Prochlorococcus marinus CUG1415: one gene and its partner. The protein of the gene in region 1 binds, or shares a complex with, the protein of each later gene. Links are inferred from orthologs where the notes say so. Each region holds a gene or a part of one and is shown on either strand. Other genes may lie near its edges.

Region 1 (3,337 bases):
TTAATTCATCATTTATATCATTCCAAAACCAAACTGAAATTGTCATTAATAATGTTGAAATATTTGTTACTAGAAGAGCGTAATTAAACTTACCTATTAAAAGTAAAAGGCTTATAAAAAATAAAAGGGATATTTTCCAATAAATTGATAAAAGTTTATTAACAGCTTGATTTCTTTTTTTTATTGACCAAAAGAATAAAGTAATAGGAATACCAACAAGGAAAATTATTGAAAGTTGAAAAGATAGCCAAATAGAAAGTTGATTAAAAACGTTCAAAACTTTTTCTTTTTACATACATAATAATTAAACATCAAACTGTTACTTTTTAACTTACTATTGTCATAGTTATGAATATTATGAATCTTTATATTATTGACGAGGAATAGATTAATACTTGTATGAGACAACACGTTAATCCGCTTAGTAAAAATTTCAATGAAATTGAGAGAATCCCTTCTTTGATTGAAATGTTTGGTGATCCTAAATTGAATCTGCATTTGGATATAGGTTGTGCTGCGGGTGAGTTTCTATTTGATTTAGCTTTAGTTAATACCAGTTGGAATTATTTAGGAATTGAAATACGTGAGAAATTAGTTAAAACTGCTAAATTAAAAGTGCGTGAAAGAGAAATTAAAAATTTATATTTTATATTTGGCAATGCTAATAATATTTTTAATGATGTCCAGAGTAAATTTTTTATAGAGAATGTAAAAAGTATTTCTTTTAACTTTCCAGATCCGTGGTTTAAGAAGAGACATTATAAAAGGCGCGTAATTCAGACAGAATTTATTAATACTCTCTCCAACTTATTGCAAAAAGGATCCCTAATTTTTATAAAAACTGATGTAAAGGATTTATTAGATTATATGGATTGCACTATATCAGGAAATTCTAAGTTTAAAAAAATAGATAAAAAGGATTTTAATTATTCCCAAAGTTTTAATCCAAATAAAGTTAAAACTAATAGAGAGAAGTATGTCATTATTAACCAACTTGATATTTTTGATATGATTTATATAAAAATCTGATTCATAATTAATTCATTATTTTATTAATTTCTAAAGAGAGTTTGTGCGTTATTTCACTTGATAAAGAATTGACTTTAGTCTGATTTGTGGCCTCAATAAGAACTCGCATTAAGGGTTCTGTACCACTAGGCCTTATATAAACTCTAAAATTATCTGAATTGTTTGCCTGGAAAATTTCTATAGTTTGATCAATTAAAATTTTTGTTTTTGGATTTATTTTATTAATATTAAAATCTAAATTGATGTTGGTTAGTTTCTGAGGAAAAGGGTCGAAACTGCTTTTTAACCAATCATTTAAAGTAATATTTTTCTTTTTACAGTATTTAGCAATTTGAAGTGCAGTCAAAATACCATCTCCAGAATAGTTGTTAATTTTTGAAAGTATATGTCCTGATTGCTCACCTCCTAAAACAGCTCTTTTTTCCCTCATTGCTTCATGAACGTATTTATCTCCTACATCAGTTCTATATAAAATTCCACCAATTTTGTTCCAAGCCTTTTCAAACCCTAAATTTGCCATTTGAGTTGATATTAGTAAATTATTTGTGAGAATCTTTTGTGCCATAAGTTCTCTACCCCAAAGAAAAAGAATATGATCACCATCCAATACATTGCCTTTAGAATCTACTCCAATTACTCTATCGGCATCCCCATCGAAGCTAAATCCCATATCTGCATAACTCTCTCTTAATGCTTTTTTTAATGGTTCTAGGTTAGTAGAACCGCAATTCATATTAATTTTTAACCCGTTTTTTGAGTTATTGATAACTTTTACATCAGCGCCAAGATTCTGAAATATTGTTTTTGCGCAGGTTGTCGCTGATCCATAGCATGTGTCTAATATTATTTTCAAGCCGCTTAAATTTTCTCCACCCATTGTGTGGATTAAGCTTTTCATATAAATATCCATAAGTTCTTTATTTGTTTTTAAAGAGAACTCTTTTGTAGGAACTAATTGATTTTGTTCTTCAACTAATTTTTGAATTTTATTTTCAACTTCTTTAGTAATTTTTTGACCATTATGATCAAAGATTTTTATGCCATTGTATTCTGGTGGATTATGACTAGCAGATATCATTATTCCACTACTAAGATTCTCTTGTTTGATTAAAAAAGGGATAGCTGGTGTAGGGCATATTCCAAGATTTATAAATTTTCTTCCACTTGCATTTATACCTTGTGTTATTGCCTGAAGCAGAATATCTCCACTAATCCTTGTATCTCTTCCAATTAATATTGGATTTTTATTTTCTAAACTTGAACCTAAAGCATATCCAACTTTATAGGCTAGAGAATAAGTTATCTCTTTATTAAATCTTCCTCTTATCCCATCAGTACCAAAGATTGATTGCATAATTAGATTTCGGGAATCAAATATATTTTGATCATTATTTGGTTCTTATTTTATCAGTTGATTAAAAGTTAACCGATTTTAATTCTCTTTATTTGTTTAACTTATTTAAAATGTCTTTAGTGAGTAAAAATTTATAATGCAATCTGAGAGTAGAGAACCAATTTCAAATTATAACTTAAATGTCATACTTGTCTTGATTATTGCGATTGTTATTATCTCTTTGACTTTATTTAGAAACCTCTTTTTTCAATCAACTTATCTTCTTAAGAGTTTTGGTGAATTATCTGTTGATCCTGAAATAGCTTTTAAAAACAATAAGCCTACTTTTCTTGAATTTTATGCTGAGTGGTGTGAAGTTTGCAAAGAAATGGCTCCAAAAGTATCTGATTTAAAAGAGACATATGAAAAAGATATTAATTTTGTTTTTTTAAATGTTGATAATCAAAAATGGGAAAAATATATCCGAAAATTTGAAGTTAATGGAATTCCTCAAGTTAATCTTTTTGATAGAAAAGGTAATTTAAAATCTACCTTTATTGGTAAACAAGAGGAATTAACAATAAAAGAATCTATTGATCAATTAGAAAGAGAAGTGGAATCTCAAGAAGAAATTCTTAATGCTGCATTTTCAGCAATCAAAGAAAATAAAAATAATGAGGTTACTCCTCGTAGTCATGGATAATTCTTACCAATCTAGAGATTTTGATACAACCGGAAAACTTTGTTTGAAAATAGACTTACAATTTTGGGCAATAGACTTGTGTTCTTCTTGAGTACCATGAGCTGATCTTAAATTAATGTAATGAATCCATGATCTGCATGATCCAGACATGTAGATTCTCGTTGGAGTTGCTAATGGTAAAACAAATCTCGCACATTCTTTAGCTATTCCTTCAGCAAGTAAATCTTCATATAATTCTGATGCAGCTTTAAAATGTGAAGCAATTTTTGCAT
Region 2 (3,317 bases), 790 kb from region 1 along the record:
TCTTGTAGAGCTTACAAAAAAGCATTAGAAACATATTACCCAGGAAAATCTCTGCCCATATATGCCTCCAAGGCAAATAGTTCTATCTTCATGAGTAACCTTGTTTCCTCAGAAGGGTTAGGACTTGATGCGGTTTCAGAAGGAGAACTATTAACTGCAATTAAAGGTGGTGTCCCAAATGAAAAAATTGTTTTTCATGGTAACAATAAATCAGACAAAGAAATACAGTTCGCAGTTAAAAATAACATTAAAGTAATAGTAGATAATAATTATGACTTAGAAAGATTAGAGGTACTATCAAATTCATTAAATCGAGATTTAGAAATAATGATTCGCTTTACTCCTGGTATAGAATGCCATACTCATGAATATATAAGAACAGGATCATTTGATAGCAAATTTGGTTTCGGAATTGAATATTTAAATATTTTATTTGCCAAAATTAAAAATACAAAACATCTTAAATTAAAAGGATTGCATGCTCACATTGGTTCTCAAATTTTTGAACTAGAGCCGCATAAGGATCTGGGAGAAATAATGGTAAATGTTATTTTGGACGCCAAAAAGTTTGGCCATGATATTGAAAAATTAAATGTAGGTGGAGGTTTAGGCATTAAATATACAGAAAATGACGATCCCCCTTCAATTGATGAATGGGTGAAAACAATTTCCACCTCAGTTGTTAAAGCTTGCAAAAAACACAATTTAGATTTTCCTACATTGATGTGTGAGCCTGGAAGATCTATTGTATCTACTGCAGGAATAACAATTTACAAAATTGGGGCTTTTAAAGAAATCCCAGGAATAAGAACATATTTATCTGTTGATGGAGGGATGAGCGATAATCCAAGACCCATTACATATCAATCAAATTATTCTGCATGCTTGGTAAATAATCCCTTTAACAATAATTCCAAAAATAAATACACTATCGCTGGCAAGCACTGCGAATCAGGAGATGTATTGTTTAAGGAGATAGAACTAGCAGATTGCGAAACAGGAGATCTAATATGTGTTTTTGGTACTGGTGCATACAATTATTCAATGAGTTCTAACTACAACAGAATTCCGAGGCCAGCTGCTCTCTTGGTTTGTGATGGTGAAGCGGAGATTATTCAAAAAAGAGAAAGTCCATTGGATCTTTTAAAGTATGATGTCTTACCTGATCGCTTTATCAAACAAAATTAGGTACATTTAAATTAATTTTGTTTTTAATGTGAATTTCTGGGAGATTATAAATTTAAAGCTTTTATTAGATTTCTTATTCGCTGTTGGTTTTGGACTTTTATTATTTTCAAGAGTAAAAGAACAGAGAACATTATGGCTTTTAAGAGGATATTTATTTTTAGTTTCATCCGCATGGTTTATTCAAAGATATGCATACCTTCCATTAACATCAAAATTAATTGATGCTGCGGTACTAGCTTGCTCTCTTTCCTTAGCTATCCTTTGGCAGGGAGAACTAAGAAGATTAATGGAATTATTAGGTACTGGGAGGCTAGCTGTATTACTTGGAAATCCACCAAAGGAATTTAGAGCAACTTCAACTACTATTACTCAGTTAGTTGATACGGCAGGTAAACTCTCTCAGAATAGAAGAGGTGCCTTAATTGTTGTGGATTTGGGGAGTGATTTAAGGCCTGAAGATTTTTTATATTCAGGTACAAATATTGAAGCACAATTATCAACTGACCTTTTAATAAATCTTTTTGCAACAGATACACCATTACATGATGGAGCAGTTCTTGTGAAAGGTAACAAAATAATATCTGCTGGTGTAATACTGCCTCTCTCGAGGCAAGGAATCAGTAGATACGGCACAAGACATTTAGCTGCATTAGGCATTACAGAAAGATTTGACAGGTGTATTTGTATTGTTGTTTCTGAAGAGACAGGTACGTTATCATTAGCAAACCAAGGAAAACTTGAAAGGCCAATAACCAGCAGCAGGTTACAAGAACTTCTTGTGAATTTGATTGGTAATCAAAACTCTATTGGAGCAAGTAAATCATCTTTAAATAAGACTGCTTCATCCCAAAAAACCAAATCAAGTGATAATATTATCACTGATATTAATGAAAAAGAGACCAATAAATCAGAAAGCTTCACTAACTACAAGGATTAACTAATGATTTTTGGAAAAATAATTGACAAGAAAAATAATGAATTATCAAAAAAAATAGATAATAAAAAAGTGCCAGAACATGTTGCAATAATTATGGACGGGAATGGGAGATGGGCTACTAAAAAAGGATTACCTCGATCATTTGGGCATAACAAGGGTGTTAGTGTATTAAAAGAGGTTCTTAAAGTATCAAAAAATTTAGGTTGTAAAGTACTTACTGTTTATGCTTTTTCAACTGAAAATTGGACAAGACCAACAAAAGAGGTTGATTATCTCATAAATCTCTTTAACCAAGTTTTGAGAAACGAAATTCAAGAAATCCATCAAGAATTAATTAAAATAAAATTTATCGGGGATTTAACCCCTTTCCCAGAGGCTTTAAAAAAAATAATATATAGTTCAGAATCTCTAACTAAAAACAATAATTCTTTTTTATTAAATATTTGTATAAACTACGGAGGTAGGCAAGAAATAGTAAAAGTTGCAAAAGAATTAGCATTACAATCTTCTTCTGGAGAAATAAAACCAAGTGAAGTTAATGAAGAATTATTTAATTCAAAGCTATTAACTCAAGGAATTAAAGATCCAGAATTACTCATAAGAACTAGTGGAGAAAAAAGGATAAGTAATTTTCTTTTATGGCAATTAGCTTATTCAGAAATTTACATCTCAGAAGTACTCTGGCCAGACTTCAATGAATTCGAATTCCTTAAAGCAATAATTGATTATCAATCAAGGAATAGACGTTTCGGCGGTATAGAATCATTACACAATGAATCTTTTGAAGATTCTCAGTGTTCTTCCTAACAAAAAATGACTAATCAGTTATATACCAAAATTAGGTTCGATTGGGATAGAGAGGAGATATTAGAAATACTTAATATGCCTCTTATTGATTTAATGTGGGAATCACAAATTGTTCACAGGAAATTCAACAAATACAAAGTTCAATTAGCATCATTGTTCAGCGTAAAAACTGGAGGATGTGAGGAAAATTGTTCTTATTGTAGCCAATCAATTTATAGTTCTAGCGAAATCAAAAGTCACCCACAATTTCAAGTTGAACAGGTTCTAGCAAGTGCCCAAATAGCAAAGAAAGAGGGTGCAGAAAGGTTTTGTATGGGTTGGGCTTGGAGAGAAATTAGAGACGGGAAATCCTTTAATGCAATGTTAAAGATGGTAAGTGGGGTTA

What was found.
Region 2: the proteins of glmM (region 1) and cdaA are in contact, whole or in part, in a crystal structure (PDB 7OJS), measured with the Bacillus subtilis proteins. The link is inferred for Prochlorococcus marinus CUG1415 from one-to-one orthologs.

The regions. Positions count from the first base shown.
Region 1 is NZ_JAAORL010000001.1:244,020-247,356, forward strand. Bases 211-3,206 are described here. They hold glmM (phosphoglucosamine mutase), read right to left. Parts: upstream 2,384-3,206; coding sequence 1,037-2,383; downstream 211-1,036. Other genes in these bases: HA143_RS01310 (DUF3177 family protein), read right to left, coding at 211-277; trmB (tRNA (guanosine(46)-N7)-methyltransferase TrmB), read left to right, coding at 400-1,029; HA143_RS01325 (thioredoxin domain-containing protein), read left to right, coding at 2,520-3,065; thyX (FAD-dependent thymidylate synthase), read right to left, coding at 3,069-3,206. In the rest of the region: more of HA143_RS01310, read right to left, coding at 1-210; more of thyX, read right to left, coding at 3,207-3,337. UniProt on the Bacillus subtilis protein: Catalyzes the conversion of glucosamine-6-phosphate to glucosamine-1-phosphate. Glucosamine-1-phosphate is used for cell wall biosynthesis.
Region 2 is NZ_JAAORL010000001.1:1,036,285-1,039,601, forward strand. What follows is about bases 195-3,170. They hold cdaA (diadenylate cyclase CdaA), read left to right. Parts: upstream 195-1,216; coding sequence 1,217-2,125; downstream 2,126-3,170. Other genes in these bases: lysA (diaminopimelate decarboxylase), read left to right, coding at 195-1,188; HA143_RS05960 (isoprenyl transferase), read left to right, coding at 2,129-2,932; bioB (biotin synthase BioB), read left to right, coding at 2,939-3,170. Outside these bases: more of lysA, read left to right, coding at 1-194; more of bioB, read left to right, coding at 3,171-3,317. UniProt on the Bacillus subtilis protein: One of 3 paralogous diadenylate cyclases (DAC) in this bacteria, catalyzing the condensation of 2 ATP molecules into cyclic di-AMP (c-di-AMP). Upon expression in E.coli leads to c-di-AMP synthesis.